Regions from separate parts of the Fictibacillus sp. b24 genome, predicted to be linked through region 2. Evidence: riboswitches for the same ligand, from Rfam matches in the RefSeq annotation. Region 2 holds a riboswitch; the other holds the start of a gene.
What was found. Region 2 has a riboswitch for thiamine pyrophosphate ahead of thiT (energy-coupled thiamine transporter ThiT). Riboswitches for the same ligand answer to the same signal wherever they lie in the genome.
Positions count from the first base shown of each region.

Region 1: it holds a riboswitch for thiamine pyrophosphate, as region 2 does, so the genes downstream of both, thiD (bifunctional hydroxymethylpyrimidine kinase/phosphomethylpyrimidine kinase) here and thiT (energy-coupled thiamine transporter ThiT) in region 2, are expected to answer to the same signal.

Region 1 is NZ_JAUCES010000005.1:2,577,538-2,585,144, forward strand. Features, by position in the region: gene thiW (energy coupling factor transporter S component ThiW) at 1-366, opposite strand, end outside; gene thiE (thiamine phosphate synthase) at 373-1,047, opposite strand; gene thiM (hydroxyethylthiazole kinase) at 1,044-1,946, opposite strand; gene thiD (bifunctional hydroxymethylpyrimidine kinase/phosphomethylpyrimidine kinase) at 1,933-2,745, opposite strand; TPP riboswitch at 2,854-2,962, opposite strand; gene QUF49_RS13315 (IDEAL domain-containing protein) at 3,335-3,565, shown strand; gene QUF49_RS13320 (DUF4349 domain-containing protein) at 3,704-4,618, opposite strand; gene QUF49_RS13325 (SEC-C domain-containing protein) at 4,813-5,850, shown strand; gene QUF49_RS13330 (APC family permease) at 5,921-7,243, opposite strand; gene QUF49_RS13335 (hypothetical protein) at 7,482-7,607, opposite strand, start outside.
Region 2 is NZ_JAUCES010000005.1:2,192,548-2,200,154, reverse strand. Features, by position in the region: gene rlmN (23S rRNA (adenine(2503)-C(2))-methyltransferase RlmN) at 1-71, shown strand, start outside; gene QUF49_RS11315 (Stp1/IreP family PP2C-type Ser/Thr phosphatase) at 79-837, shown strand; gene pknB (Stk1 family PASTA domain-containing Ser/Thr kinase) at 834-2,840, shown strand; gene rsgA (ribosome small subunit-dependent GTPase A) at 2,843-3,733, shown strand; gene rpe (ribulose-phosphate 3-epimerase) at 3,733-4,380, shown strand; TPP riboswitch at 4,401-4,507, shown strand; gene QUF49_RS11295 (hypothetical protein) at 4,586-4,762, opposite strand; gene thiT (energy-coupled thiamine transporter ThiT) at 4,803-5,372, shown strand; gene QUF49_RS11285 (thiamine diphosphokinase) at 5,369-6,013, shown strand; gene spoVM (stage V sporulation protein SpoVM) at 6,120-6,200, shown strand; gene QUF49_RS11275 (hypothetical protein) at 6,395-6,517, shown strand; gene QUF49_RS11270 (hypothetical protein) at 6,549-6,698, shown strand; gene rpmB (50S ribosomal protein L28) at 6,670-6,858, opposite strand; gene QUF49_RS11260 (Asp23/Gls24 family envelope stress response protein) at 7,094-7,456, shown strand; gene QUF49_RS11255 (DAK2 domain-containing protein) at 7,472-7,607, shown strand, end outside.

The DNA.
Region 1 (7,607 bases), 380 kb from region 2:
ACCTAATAAGTATGTAGCAACAGGCACTGCCACTAGAGCTCCAATTATGCCCGTCCCTATCCATTCTCCGATTGCAGCAAAAAAATATCTTCTTCCCTTCATATAAAAATACCCCGCTGCTAACGCTCCAATCATGCCCCCTGGAAAGGCAAGCAATGAACCGACACCAAACAAATTGCGCAGTAAACCTATGCTAAACGCGACCACCATAGCTGGAAACGGTCCTAGTGTTACACCAGCAATAACATTAATCGCATGCTGAACTGGAAAAGCTTTTGCAACACCAGCAGGAATCCAAAAAACATGAGAAGACAATGTACCGATCGCTACCAGCATCGCCATAAGAGTAAGTTTCTGAACAGATATCTTCACTTACTCACCTCTCTTCGCTGACTGAATAACATCAATCATTTTCCTTGATGCTTCTTCAGGGTTATCCATACCGCTTATTGCCGAAATAACTGCGGCACCATCAGCACCAGCCTGAATCACCTCATTTGCATTGTCAATCGTGATGCCACCAATTCCAACAAGAGGCAGGTTGATATTATTCATGAGAAGTTCCTTGATTAGTTCTACACCTACAGGTTCTTCAGCATCCTCTTTTGAAGCAGTTTGATAGATTGGACCAACCCCAAGATAATCTGCACCATGTGAAACGGCATCTTCCGCTTCTGCCAGTGTATGAGCAGAAACACCAAGAATTTTACCTTTTGTTTCATGCCGTATTGTATTTAAGTCTCCGTCTTTCTGTCCCACATGAAGTCCATCAGCATCGACTGTTTTCATTAACTCCAAATCGTCATTTACGATAAAAAGCACTCCGTGTTCTCTGCAAACCTTTTTTGCACGAATAGCTATTTCAAGACGCTTTTCACCACTTAAACAGTTCGCTCCTTTTTCCCTAAACTGAAATGCAGTAATACCACCTCGAATCGCTTGTAAAAGAATGCGTTCAAAAGCTGCCGGCGAATTACAGTTCATCGTTCCAGCCACAAAATAAAGGGAAAGCTGCTGTTTTATCTCTACATTTAAAGAAGTCCTCATATTCTTGCTTCCTCCGTTAAAGTGTGATCTCTCCAGTTGATTGAACCTTGCCAGATTTCGGGCGTGCTCTCTAATACAAACAGCTGATCAATAAGGTTCTGCTGAAAGCTCCCCGGTCCCTTTGCTGTCTTTACTGCTTCCTCAGCTGCTTTTGTGAGCATGAGAATCGCTAAAGCAGTCCGATTCAGAATGGAAAGTGTCTGGGTGCGTGCCTCTTTTCGATTCGCCTGATATAAAGCCACCATGGAGGTTGCAAAGCAGCCAGTACCAGTAACAAAAGCTAGCATGGGATCACCATGAGAAAGTATTATTGATTTCTCACCATCAGAAATGACATCTTTCTCTCCTGTCATCGCGATGAGACACCCCGTTTGTTTCGCAGCCGCCGAAGCAAGTTTGATCAAGTCTTCTTCAGAGCTTCCGAGTCCACCAATTTCGCCATCAACGCCCTTGCCTGTCCAGTCTCCTTTAGCAAGAAATTGTATCTCTGCAGCGTTTCCGCAAATTGTCAGAATTGTTCGGGGCCAGACCCCCTTCAATTGTGAATATTCTGATAATATCTCATTAACCACTTCTTGGCGGAAAGCGGACAGTCCTATTCCTACTGGATCGAGTACTACTGGTACTCCGCTCTGCATTGCTTTTCTACAAGCTAGAATCATAGACTTGGCAGTTGGTTCATCGAGCGTCCCGATGTTCAGGACAAGTGCATCTGCAACCCCTACAGCTTCTTCCACTTCACGTGCGTCATGAACCATCATTGGGCTTCCTCCAGCTGCTAGTACACCATTTGCAAGGAAATTCATTGTAACGTTATTGGTAATGTGATGTACTAGCGGCTTTTCTTTTCTAACGTCAGCTACAAACGCCTTCCATTCTTGAACTCTAGTATTGTTCATGTGCAATCCTCCTATAAGCAAAATGATTAACTGGTCCATGACCTGAACCGACTTCTATCCCATGTGCTATTGCGTTTTGAATAAACTTCTTCGCATGCTCAATTGCACTCTCAGCTTTCTTCCCGTAAGCCAGCTCTGCTGTAATGGCTGCAGAGAAGGTACATCCTGTTCCGTGTGTATTTTTCGTGTTAATACGCTTTTCCACAAGTTCAACCCTCTCAACACCGTTATACAGAAGATCAGAAACATACTCCCCGCTGTCGAAGTGACCGCCTTTTATTACGACATAATCAGCACCACCATTAAACAGCACTTTTGCCGCTTCTGCTCTTGCTTCCTCACAATCTATCTTGATCCCTGTTAAAGCTTCTGCTTCAGGAATGTTAGGGGTGATGACTTTTGCAATCGGCAGCATATACGTTTTCATCGCATGAATTGCTTCCTCTCCTAAGAGAGTGGCACCGCCTTTTGCGATCATGACCGGATCGATAACCACGTTGTTCCATCCAAATTTTTCAATATAATAAGCAGTTCTTTCGATGTACTCTCCGGAAAACAACATGCCTGTCTTTACAGCATGAGGTTTCAAATCACTTCCAATCGAACGCAGCTGAGCCTCTAGTCCCTCTAACGAAACAGGAAACACCCCTTGAACGCCAACCGTGTTCTGAGCCGTTACTGCTGTAATAACAGACATTCCATAAACTCCAAACTCTTGGAACGTTTTCAGATCTGCTTGAATACCTGCTCCTCCACCGCTGTCTGATCCTGCAATGGTCAGTGCTTTACTTACTTTTATCAGCTGTGCCACAATATCGCCTCCTTATTACATACAAAAAGCCACCCGCAAGATTATTAGCGGGTGGCCATTACAGATTCATTAGCATTTGCATGAAAGAGAAGCTTGTAATCATCCACACCGCTTCCCTACGCCAGTATGATCTGGATCAGGTTCAAAGGGTCGAAGGCTACAACCTTCTCTCAGCTTTTTTATAAAAGCACCCCTAGCGGAAATGACTATATTGAATTAATTCCATCCTACCCACACAGTGTTCTAAATGTCAACGTTTTTTTCACTTAAGTGTTTCAAGTGTGTTTAAGCACCTTCAATTACGGGGAAATAGTAATTAACACACAATAACAACATAAAAAACACAGAACAAAAACATTTGTAACAAAATGGAGAATTAACAGAAATAAACATGACAAATCATTAACAAATTTACCAAAAGGTGGTGAAAAAGCGGTACATTGGAATGATTCTTAAAATTTTTTCAGAATTTTCAAATAAAATGGTTGTCATCGAGCACCTTGCTCAGTATACTAGTAGAAACCTAGAAACATAAAAGGTTAATTGGATAGGGAGATAATATAAGGAGGGAAACAGGATGAAAGACAAAAACACTTCTTTTAACAAAAACCAAAATGAGATGGTGCAGTACAAGCAACAAAAAAGAGACCCATTTGCCTTCAGCCTTATTGCTCAAATGGTATTGGATGAGGCCCTTCACAATTATTACAAAGAGTATTATGAAAGAGAAATCGACAATGCCTTAGATACAAAAGATAAAGAACGCTTTATGAAACTAACCTCAGAATACAAAGCGTTTCTCGGTTAAGGCTTCTTAAACGGTACACCTTTTATCAAAAGGTGCCGTGAAAGCCAAAACACCCTTTCAGCTAACGGATCGATATCCGCGCTGCAGAGGGTGTTTCTGACGTGCCCGTTAACTGACACTTATTAAAAACTCAATCAATCAATTCAACGTTGTCGGGGATTCCGGCTTTTTCTTTTGTGCTTTTTTCCTTTTCCACCATACCCAATATAGGACCGCGATTACAATTAGCCATAAAGGAGCTAGACCAACCAACGCAACGACTACAAAGGAGACCGCTGAAACCAAAAAATTCACAGTTTCCATAAACAGCATCTTCGTTTTTGCCCACGTATTCAATTCTTCTGTCTGAAACTTTTCTGCTTTTAAATTTTTCACTTCAAACTGTATCGTTACTGTAGAGTAATCACTTTGATTTTTCAAGAAGTTTAATCGTCCTTCAATCTGTTCGATCTCTTCCTGAACGGAAGCAAGGTCAGCTGATATTTTTAATAAGTCTTCTGTTCTCTGTGCATCCTTCATGAATGATTCCAATCGGTCTCTTACTTGCTGTTTTGCTTTTAAGCGGGAAGAAAGATCTACATACTCTTCTGTAACATCTTCTCCCCTTACATTTTCGTGTGGTGTTCCTTTACTTAATTTTCGAACCTCACCTAAAAACGTTCGAAAACCATCCATTGGAACCCGGACAACCATCGTGCCAGATTCATACCCCTTCTCACCTGCACTTGTATTCGATTCCACGATATAGCCGCCCTTATTCTCAACCATATTGCGAACCATTTCCATCGTATTCTGCAATTTATCAACTGAAATCTGCATGTCTGCGTTATAGATGACTTTTCTTTGATCTTTAATCTGTTGCATTTTATCTCCACTAGTATCCGAATCAGCTTTCGACTTTCCTTCTTCTGAAGCATTTTCCATCTTTGCATCTGAACTGCCACCGGCAAAATCTTGATCGCTAGCCATCTTGCTTTCAGACTTATCATTGCTGCTGCACGCGCTCAAGAGGAGCACGGCGATAAATACCCACACTTTCCATTTTTTCCACATATCGTATTTCCCCCTTTTCACCTTAGACGCTTTAAAAGAAAAAAAGGTTTCAACCCCCATAAAACCTACCTATTTAATGTTTTTTTCTCATCTCGTTTTATGATAAAATGTTGTCTGATGATATGGAAGTATGAAAAAAAGCCGATTTATGCTAGTATGTACAGGATAAGTAAGTGGTTTACTGGAGGAATAGCATGTCAATGATAGGAAGAAACGATCCGTGCTATTGTGGCAGCGGAAAAAAATATAAAAAATGTTGCTTACATAAAGAAGAGCAAACACGCGAAGTATCCTTCCACCAAGAAGGACTCATTAAATTCGCGCTTGAGAACTTTCAACAGGACTTAGCAGCACGCACATCACAATATGTTAAAAAGTATCCTGTTGCCAAAGACCAAGAACAAACATACGCAAATATCGCGGTATGCTGGGAAATATTCTGCTCAAAAATTCAGGATGGAAAGACGCCTGTTGAACTTTATGTCGAACAAGTAAAGAGCACGGTTAAACCGGAAGTTGCAGAAATTCTGGCTGGTTGGATAACAGCAGCACCTTCTCTTTATAAAGTTTTGGAGCAAAAAACAGGGTTCATCTTTACGGTTCAGGATATTTGGTCAGAGAAAGTATTCGATGTAACCATCAATGCTGCTGAAAAACCAAAACAAGAGAGTGCACTACTCGGAACACTCGTTTCAAACGGCATCAACCACGAATTTTATGTTGGTTATGTAGAAATGCCAATGTCCGAACTGCCGCCTTTAAAAGCAGCCGTGGAAAAACTTCACCCTCTAGCTGATGCTAAAGAAATTTTCCAAAAAGAGTTCCCAGCTGTTCTTCAGCTCTCTTTAATTGATATTTCTGAAGGTGTTCCTCAACCTAAAGAGGATAAGCCTGCTGATGAAGAGAAAAAATCCGCTGTTAACGAGAATGAAAAAACAGTGGAAGTTTCCGATCAACAGGAAGAAAAATACACAGCTGTAACGGACCTTGTCAAAGCAAATGCTGAAACAGAAGTAATTGAAGAAGCTGAAAAACTTTGGAGTGAATATATCACAGAGTCCAAGCCAGCGATACGAAAAGAAGAGATCTATGCAGCAGCGCTAGATTATCTCGTATCAAAAGATATTAGGGGAATCGCTTCTACTCAAGCTGAAACAGCTAAAAAGTACGGCGTTTCACCTGCCAGCCTTTCATCACGTTATCGCGAAATGAAAGAACTATTAAGCGTATAAGCCATCATACTTTTTATTACCCGTCAGGAATTCCTGGCGGGTTTTTATATGTAAAAAAACAAGACCCCTCTTATAAGGAGTCTTGTTTTTGATTGCGCTGCAGCCAATAGTAAATGGGTAAACCTGCAACTGTAATGAAGATCGCTGTTAAGCTGTCGAACGGATCGTTCAATATCGTTGCTCCAACAATGTATACAGAGCCTAAAATCGCAAAAATTGGGACAATAGGGAATAACGGCACACTGTATACTCTTTTTTGGTCTTTATGTCGTTTACGCAATTTGAACACCGCATAAAACGCGAAGATGTAAAAGATATAAACAGCGAAGATCGCCATCTCTGAAAGATAATCAGGATCTGTGAGCAGCATCATAATGATTGCAATGACCACTTGTAAATAAGTAGCAACAATCGGAGTACCGTACTTATCGCTTACTTTGCTGAAAACATGCGACAGTGGAAGCTGATTACGCTCAGCCATCGCAAACGGCACTCGCGGAATCGTTAAAATTTTTCCGTTTAAGCATCCGAAGATGGATACGGCAATACCAACAGCGATTAATTTTCCACCTAATGGACCGAAAAGAATGGTTGCTGCTGATGCTGCTGAGTTCTCGCCAAGCCTCACGATCTCTGAAGCTGGCAAAATGTGAAGCAATGCAATGTTAACGAGCAAGTATGCTGCCATTACGATTAATATGCCGCCGATGATTGCTTTCGGCAACGTTTTACCAGGATCCTTCATCTCTCCTGCAACAAAACCTACCATCAGCCACCCATCATATGCAAAAAGAGTAGCTAAAATGGCAGCACCCATAGAGATTTCTACTACTGCTCCGCTTGACGCATCTAAAATTTGTTCATTCCCTTGCCAAATACCGAAGACAATTATTAAAGCAATCGGGACAAGTTTGCCTAACGTAAACAGATTTTGGACGAAACCTCCGTACTTTGTACCAAAGTTATTTACAATCGTAAGAAAAAGAACCGTTCCAATACCGATCCACGGTCCAAACGACTTTTCCCATGAAAATAAATTTACCATCAATGAACCGAAGTATAATCCAAGAGCACCAATGACTGCAGGTCCATAAATAACCGTCTGCACCCAGCCGCTAAGATAACCCCATAGCTTGCCGTAAACTTCTTCCATATACACATAAAGTCCACCTGTCTTAGGGATTTGTGTGGCCACTTCAGCAATCGTTAATCCGCCTGCTAATGTGATCAATCCCCCTAGTGCCCAAGCTAAAAGAGCAAGGTTTGAGTTACCTGTGTACTCAAGAACACTTCCTGGCTTCATGAAAATACCCGAACCAATTACCGTTCCTATAACGATGGACATGGCTACTGAAAGCCCAATGTCTTTTTTCAATGCTGCTTCTTGATTCATGCTGTGTCCACTCCTTAAAGAAAACCTGGCTGACGCTTAGTGTAGCGTAGCCTTCATGGCTCTAAACTTGCTGATGCGATGAAAATTATAGTTAACTTTCAGATGCGATAAGAAACGTTTGTCCATCTGAAAAAGACTATTGTCACTTTAACATAAACAAGCTGAAAATGTCACTACCTACCAAAATAGACAGCCAATTCAGTTTTTTGCAAAGGTTTTCTTTAAGGAGCTTAAAGGTTTAAAGCTCTTTCCGCCTCAGCAGCTGCTTTTTTATAAAAGCTTTTTCAATCATGCTGTTGAGCTGCCGTTCGAGATCTTTTCTAGCTAGCGAGTCTGATTCATTTCTGATTTTGTTTTTCAGTTC
Region 2 (7,607 bases):
AACAAGGACATGACATTGACGCAGCATGTGGCCAGCTGCGTGCGAAGGAACGTAAAGAAGAGACGAGGTGACGGGGAAATGCAAATTGCCTTTCAAACAGACGTTGGAATGGTAAGGAAGCATAATGAAGACAGCGGGGAAGTGTTCACAAAGGGTGAACACTTTCTTGCAGTTATCGCAGATGGTATGGGGGGACATAAAGCTGGAGATATAGCCAGTCAAGAAGCCCTTAACGTAATAAAAGAAGCCTGGGGTCAGTTTGAGGAAAACATGGGCAGCGTGAAAGGCTGGATCCAAAATGTTCTCCGAGATGCAAATAAACATATCTTTGATTTTTCTCAACAAAACCCTGAAACAAGAGGGATGGGAACTACCATTGTTGCTGCACTTGGAACGAACAGTGAGGTTACGGTTGCGCATATCGGGGACAGCCGCTGTTATTTGTATTCAAATGGTGAGCTCAAAAGAGTAACTGATGATCACTCACTCGTTCAAGAATTGGTTAAGTCTGGTCAGATTACAGAAGATGAAGCCGAGATCCACCCGCGAAGAAACATGATTATGAAAGCTGTGGGTACTGATGAGACCGTAGAAGCAGAAGTAAATCATATCATATGGAACAAAGGGGATTATCTGCTGCTTTGTTCAGACGGGCTATCCGATAAAGTATCCTTTAAGCGGATTCAGGAAGTTTTAGACTATACTGGTGAGACCGTAAATGATAAGGTAGAAAAATTAATCACGTGGGCAAAAGAGGCCGGTGGAGAAGATAACATTACTGCTATCCTTATACAGAATAGTTCTGACACAGAAACAAAAGGGGAAGCAATAACATGATAGGAAAAAGAGTCAGTGGCCGCTACAAGCTTTTAGAAGTCATTGGTGACGGCGGAATGGCCATCGTTTATCGAGCAAAAGATTTAATTCTAGACAGGGATGTAGCAGTAAAGGTTCTTCGTTCAGAGTTTAATAAAGACGAGGATTTTATCAGACGATTTAAAAGGGAAGCTGAATCAGCTACGAGTCTTGATCATCCGAACATTGTAAGTATTTATGATGTCGGAGAGGATGAAGAAATCTATTTTATTGTTATGGAATACGTGCAGGGAAAAACACTCAAACAATACATAAAAGAGCACGGAAAGATATCTGTAGAAGAATCGCTGCACATCATGAAGCAGATCGTTTCAGGAATGGCTGTAGCACATGACCATGGCATCATACACAGGGATATTAAGCCGCACAATATTTTAATAACGGAAAACGGCACAGCAAAGTTAACTGATTTTGGGATTGCTTTAGCTATTACATCTGCAACAATTACACATACAAACTCTATTCTAGGGTCCGTTCATTACTTTTCTCCCGAGCAGGCTAGAGGTGGCATTGCAAACGCTAAATCGGATATTTATTCCTTTGGAGCTGTACTCTATGAAATGGTAACTGGCAGGGTACCTTTCGTAGGAGATTCACCTGTTTCTGTTGCACTGAAGCATCTTCAAGAGAATGTGATTGAACCAAGAAGGCTGAATCCTGAAATTCCACAAAGTGTTGAAAATATTGTTTTAAAGTCTCTCGCTAAAAATCCGTTAAGAAGGTATGACAGTGCTGAAGAGCTGCTAAGAGATATGAACACAGCATTAGATCCTGACCGGATGTATGAACAAAAGTGGAATGAAGAAAGTGAAGAAGATGAAAGAACAAAGTACATTCCTCCTATCGTTCAGCCAATTGAAACACAAGAAATGAACAATGTAAAAGAAGAAGAAAAAATTCCGGAAAAAACCAAGAAAAAAAGAAACTGGTGGCTTATCGTTTTACTTTCACTTCTATTGTTAGGTGGAGCTGGTATTGCTGCTTTCACGATGATGCCTTCCATTTTTTACGTTGAAGAAGTAAGCGTTCCTGATGTAGCGGGAGAAGAATATGTAGATGCGTTTGATAAGCTAAGAGCAGAAGGGCTTGAAGTGAAACGTGAGGAAGTATTTGATCCTGAAATTGAGGAAGGTCTTGTTGTGAGACAGGATCCTTCACCAGGTACAAAAGTAAAGCAGCAAGCAATCGTTACGTTGTATGTATCAAAAGGCCCTGAAAAGGAAAATATGCCTGATGTAGAAGGGTATAATATTGATGATGCTAAAGAACTTTTAAATGATAATGGCTTTACAAAAATCAATGTTAATTACGAAGAATCAGAAACAGAACTCGAAGGGACAGTACTCACTCAAAGTCCTGACAGAGATGAAAAGGTCACACCGGCAGAAACAACCGTTACTTTAACTGTTAGTTCAGGAACTCCTACCGTTCAAGTAGAGAACCTAATTGGAGCAACAGAGCAAGATGTTAAAACTTTTGCGGATAATGCAGGTTTAACCGTTGAGTTTTCAAGTGAATTTTCTGATACCGTTGAAAAAGGAAGAGTAATCTCACAGAAGCCTACTCCATTTACCCAAGTCGAAAAAGGTGCGACCATATCCGTTGTCTTATCAGATGGTCCAGAAGAAACGGAGGAGGAGCCGCCAGCTGATGACGATCAACCTGCAGAAGATCGCACAGTTACGAAGGATATTGAAGTAAAGCCGGATAAAAAGGACAAAAGACAGCCTGTTACTGTAAAGATTGTATATTCGGATAAAAACGCTTCAAATGCGGTTTTTGTAGAAGAACAAATTACCGATACAAAAAAATATCAGCTACCTCTAACGATTGCTGAAGGGGGAACTGCTTCTTATGTTGTATATATCAACGGAAAAGAAAAGAACGCTGAGACAATTAAGTACGATGATGTTAAAACTGCCAATGGAAGAATGGAAGATGAGGAAGGGGACGATGGTGATTAAGCATGCCTGAAGGAAGAATTGTTAAAGCCCTCGCTGGTTTTTATTACGTTAAGGAAAATGGAAAATCAGAAGTTTTCCAATGCAGAGGCAGAGGAAACTTTCGCAAAAAGAAAGTGAATCCGTTGGTCGGTGACTGGGTAGAGTATGAATCAACCAACATTACAGATGGATACATTCTTGATGTGAAAGAACGGAAAAACGAACTTGTCCGTCCGCCAATTGCTAACGTAGACCAAGCAATCCTTGTTTTTTCAGCAACAGAACCAGATTTTAGCACGCTTTTATTAGACCGATTCCTCGTTCACATTGAAGCAAATGATATTCTGCCTGTGATCTGTATTTCAAAAATGGACCTTGTTCAACAATCAGAAGAAATGGATGAGATTCAGAAATATATTGAAATCTACAAACAGTTAGGATACGAGGTAATTCCGACCTCAACGAAAACAGATGATAGCTTGGATTTGTTTTATCCGTTGTTCAAAGACAAAGTAACGGTCTTTGCGGGACAGTCAGGTGTAGGTAAATCATCTTTATTAAATGCTATAAATCCAGAATTAATGCTTGAAACGAATGAGATCTCAACCCATTTAGGCAGAGGGAAGCATACGACACGGCATGTAGAATTAATTCTGTTTGGCAACGGATTAGTTGCGGATACACCCGGATTTAGTTCACTGGATTTTATGAATATCGAGGCGGAAGATTTATCGATGTATTTTCCAGAGATGGATGAACTGCGCGGTGATTGTAAATTTAGAGGATGTTCGCACACATCTGAACCAAAATGTGCTGTAAAAAAAGGTGTTGAAGACGGAGCTGTTCCGCAATTCCGATACGACCATTACGTAAGTTTTTTACAAGAAATAAAAGAACAAAAACGGAGGTACTAATGATTAAAATAGCTCCTTCCATTCTTTCGGCTGATTTTTCGAAGTTAGGCGAAGATATTAAAGCTGTAGAAGAAGCTGGTGCGGATTACATTCATGTAGACGTTATGGACGGTCATTTCGTTCCGAATATAACGATTGGACCGCTTGTCGTTCAAGCCATTCGCCCAGTTACTAAGCTCCCTTTAGATGTACATTTAATGATTGAAAATCCTGACCAATATATCGAAGCATTTGCACAAGCGGGTGCAGACATTATATCTGTTCATGTTGAAGCAACTCCGCACTTGCATCGAACGGTTCAATTTATAAAAAAACAAGGAGTAAAAGCGGGTGTGGTCATCAATCCAGCTACACCGGTTGAACTCATTAAACACATCATCCAAGATGTTGATCTTGTTTTACTCATGACCGTAAATCCGGGGTTTGGTGGGCAAGCATTTATTGAAAGTGTTGTTCCAAAAATCAGAGAAGTTGCCGACCTTGTGAAGACACACGGGTTAGACGTAGAGATCGAAGTGGACGGTGGAGTGAATCCGGAAACCGCACAACTCTGCATAGAAGCAGGTGCTAATGTATTAGTAGCCGGTTCTGCCATTTATGGAAAAAAAGATTTAAAGGATGCAATTCAATCCATCCGTGGTGTATAATTGAACCAAATAATAAAATAAGCAACCACAGGGGGAGTCCTTTAAAGGGCTGAGAGGGGAGTGTTCTCCCGACCCTTTGAACCTGAAGCTGGATCATACCTGCGTAGGGATGTGGAGTCGTATGACTTTTTGTATTCAAATGAGATGAATCCTAAAGCAACCGCGCTCACATGCCGGTTGCTTTTTTTATTTGCTTTTATTGCAATCAAGTGTGGTTGATGCTTTGTAGCTTTTGAAAGTGGTTGATTTCCGTTACAGGTGCTTCGCTTTCCGCGGGGCAGGCGGTGAGCCCCTTGCCGCTTTGCGCCCTAAGGGTCTCACCTGACCGCTTGTCCCGCAGGAGTCTCGCACCTTTCACTTCAATCAAATTGCATGAAGGCATGAAAAAAGATTTTTGAAAAAGAAAAAAAGGAGGATAAACAATGAAGAACAACAATATTTCTTTACTAACAGAAATAGCTATTATGTCTGCTCTGTCATTGATCTTAGGCATGATTAAATTTGCTGGTCCGTGGCCGCAAGGCGGGTCTGTATCTCTTGAGATGGTTCCAATCTTCTTGATGGCCTTTAGAAGAGGCTTTAAAGCAGGTGTATTTACTGGATTAGCGGTAGGCCTTCTTCAGCTTCTTGTTAACCCTTATGTAGTACACCCAGCTCAAATGATTCTAGACTATCCGTTAGCGTTTGCTCTAGCAGGTGTTGCAGGTGCGTTTGCGCCGTCATTGGCACAAAATAAATCGAAAAGAACGATTCTAATGGTTACGGGTATCTTTGTCGGCTGTTTATTAAGAACGATCTCGCACGTTTTATCAGGAGTTATCTTCTTTAGTGATTTAGCGGAAGAAATGAACATATGGCTTTATTCATTTATGTATAATGGTTCATTCATGATTGTTATTTTTGTAATAACGTCACTTGTGGTCATTCTTTTAACAAACACGGCTCCTAAATTATTGCATGCTGCACGAAGCGGATACACCCGAGCAGCATGAAAATAAGAATCGTTGCAGGTGGCCCTGAGCATTTGATACCTGATCTAAATGCCTACCATAGTTCACCTGAGTGTGTGTGGGTAGGTGTGGACAGGGGCACATTGTATCTGATAGAAAAACATATCATCCCAAATTATGCTTTTGGGGATTTTGATTCAGTTACAGATATTGAAAAAAGAAAGATTCTGCAAACTCAGATTAATATAAATCAATATCGTCCAGAAAAAGATGCTACAGATATGGAAATCGCTTTAGAATGGGCGTTGAAACAGAATCCAGAGGAAATCTTGTTGTTTGGTGCCTCTGGAGGAAGGCTGGATCATGAGCTGATGAACATACAGCTACTATATAAGAGCCGGCATAACTCAGCTTCTATAAAACTAATCGATATAAAAAATGAAATCTCACTTCACATGCCAGGCAGCTACAAAATTGATCATGATGAAAAATACCATTATATTTCTTTTCTTTCACAGACTGATGAGGTAAAAGGAATAACATTGGAAGGTTTTAAATACCCTTTAAGACATGCAGTTTTAAATGCTGGATCGTCATTATGCATCTCTAATGAGCTTGTAAATAAAAGTGGTACTTATTCTTTCGACTCCGGCATAATATTGATGGTAAAGAGCCGTGATTAAAAAAATTACGGAATACAGGCCCCAATGCACCTTTTTATAAAAAGGGGAATAAAGTATTTTATTGTTTAGCTCTTATCATTTTTTATGGGCCTGGAGGAGGGGTAAGATGAAATTTTATACCATTAAACTTCCTAGATTCTTAGGGGGATTCGTACGTGCCATCTTAGGTTCTTTTAAAAAAGGATAACAAACAAAAAAAGCGCCCAGTGCGCTTTTTTTGTTTGTGTACAGATCCTGCTGATGAATGTGGTTACTGTCGGCTTGTGCAAAAATACTGTCCACTTAGATATTATGTACGAAAAGACTCTTTTCTAAAGGCTGTTTTCTATAAGATTGTTGCCTTCAAATATTGTCTTCTATGAAGGTTGATTGGAGTGCAAGGTGCGAGACTCCTGCGGGACAGGTGGGCAGTCCGAAAAGTGGAAGTGGCTCGTTCAGCCCCGACAAGCAAAAGGTGAACGGCAAGGAAGGCGCACTTTGCCTTTTTGGCCGTTTAACTTTTGACCTCGAGGGGCTAGCCACTGCAACTAGACAGGTGAGACCCTTATGGCGCAAAGCGGCAAGGGGCTCACCGCCTGCCCCGCGGAAAGCGAGCACCTGGAACGGAAATCAACTACTTCCAAAAAAAAAACAGCAGCGGCAGCTGCTGTTTTTATTTATACACGTTCAACTTTACCTGATTTAAGGGCACGAGCAGAAACGTATACGCGCTTAGGCTTTCCGTCCACAAGAATACGAACCTTTTGGACATTAGCTCCCCAGCTTTTCTTTGATTTGTTCATTGCGTGAGAACGCTTGTTACCAGTTTTAGGTCCTTTTCCAGTAATAAAACATTTACGAGCCATAGTAGGTGAACCTCCTTTACAGCAAAAAAGCTTTGCATCAATTCAATCGTATGTTAAATACTAAATAATATTAGCATGACTTCAGAAGCAATGCAACATATTAGTGAAAGGTTTTCAAGTAAATTTCCTTGACAATACTATTTACATAGTGTGAAATGTAGTAGTCCTTTCAAAAAAGACTAATGTATAGTAAAATATTTGTTAGCCATTTAACAATTTAAAGGGGGATGTAAGCATGTCCATTGAAATGAAAACAACCTATGGTCAAATTGATATTTCTAATGAAGTGATTGCCACTATCGCAGGTGGAGCCGCAATCGATTGTTATGGAATTGTTGGCATGGCATCAAGAAAGCAATTAAAGGATGGAATAACTGAACTTTTAGGACGTGAAAATTTCTCCCGAGGGATCGTTGTTCGCCAAGAGGAAGATGAAGTACATATCGACATGTATATCATTGTAAGTTATGGAACAAAGATTTCTGAAGTGGCTCATAACGTTCAGAACAAAGTGAAATATACCCTGGATCAAATGCTTGGTTTAGCGGTTGACTCAGTGAATATCTATGTTCAGGGTGTCAGGGTGACAACCCCTTAGTTAGGAGGAAGTTTTGTGTCTTTAAAAGTATTAGACGGAAAAAAGTTTTCAAAAATGGTGCTCGAGGGCGCTTCAAACCTATCAAGAAACGCAGCAATGGTCGATGCACTGAATGTATTTCCTGTCCCTGACGGAGATACAGGAACAAACA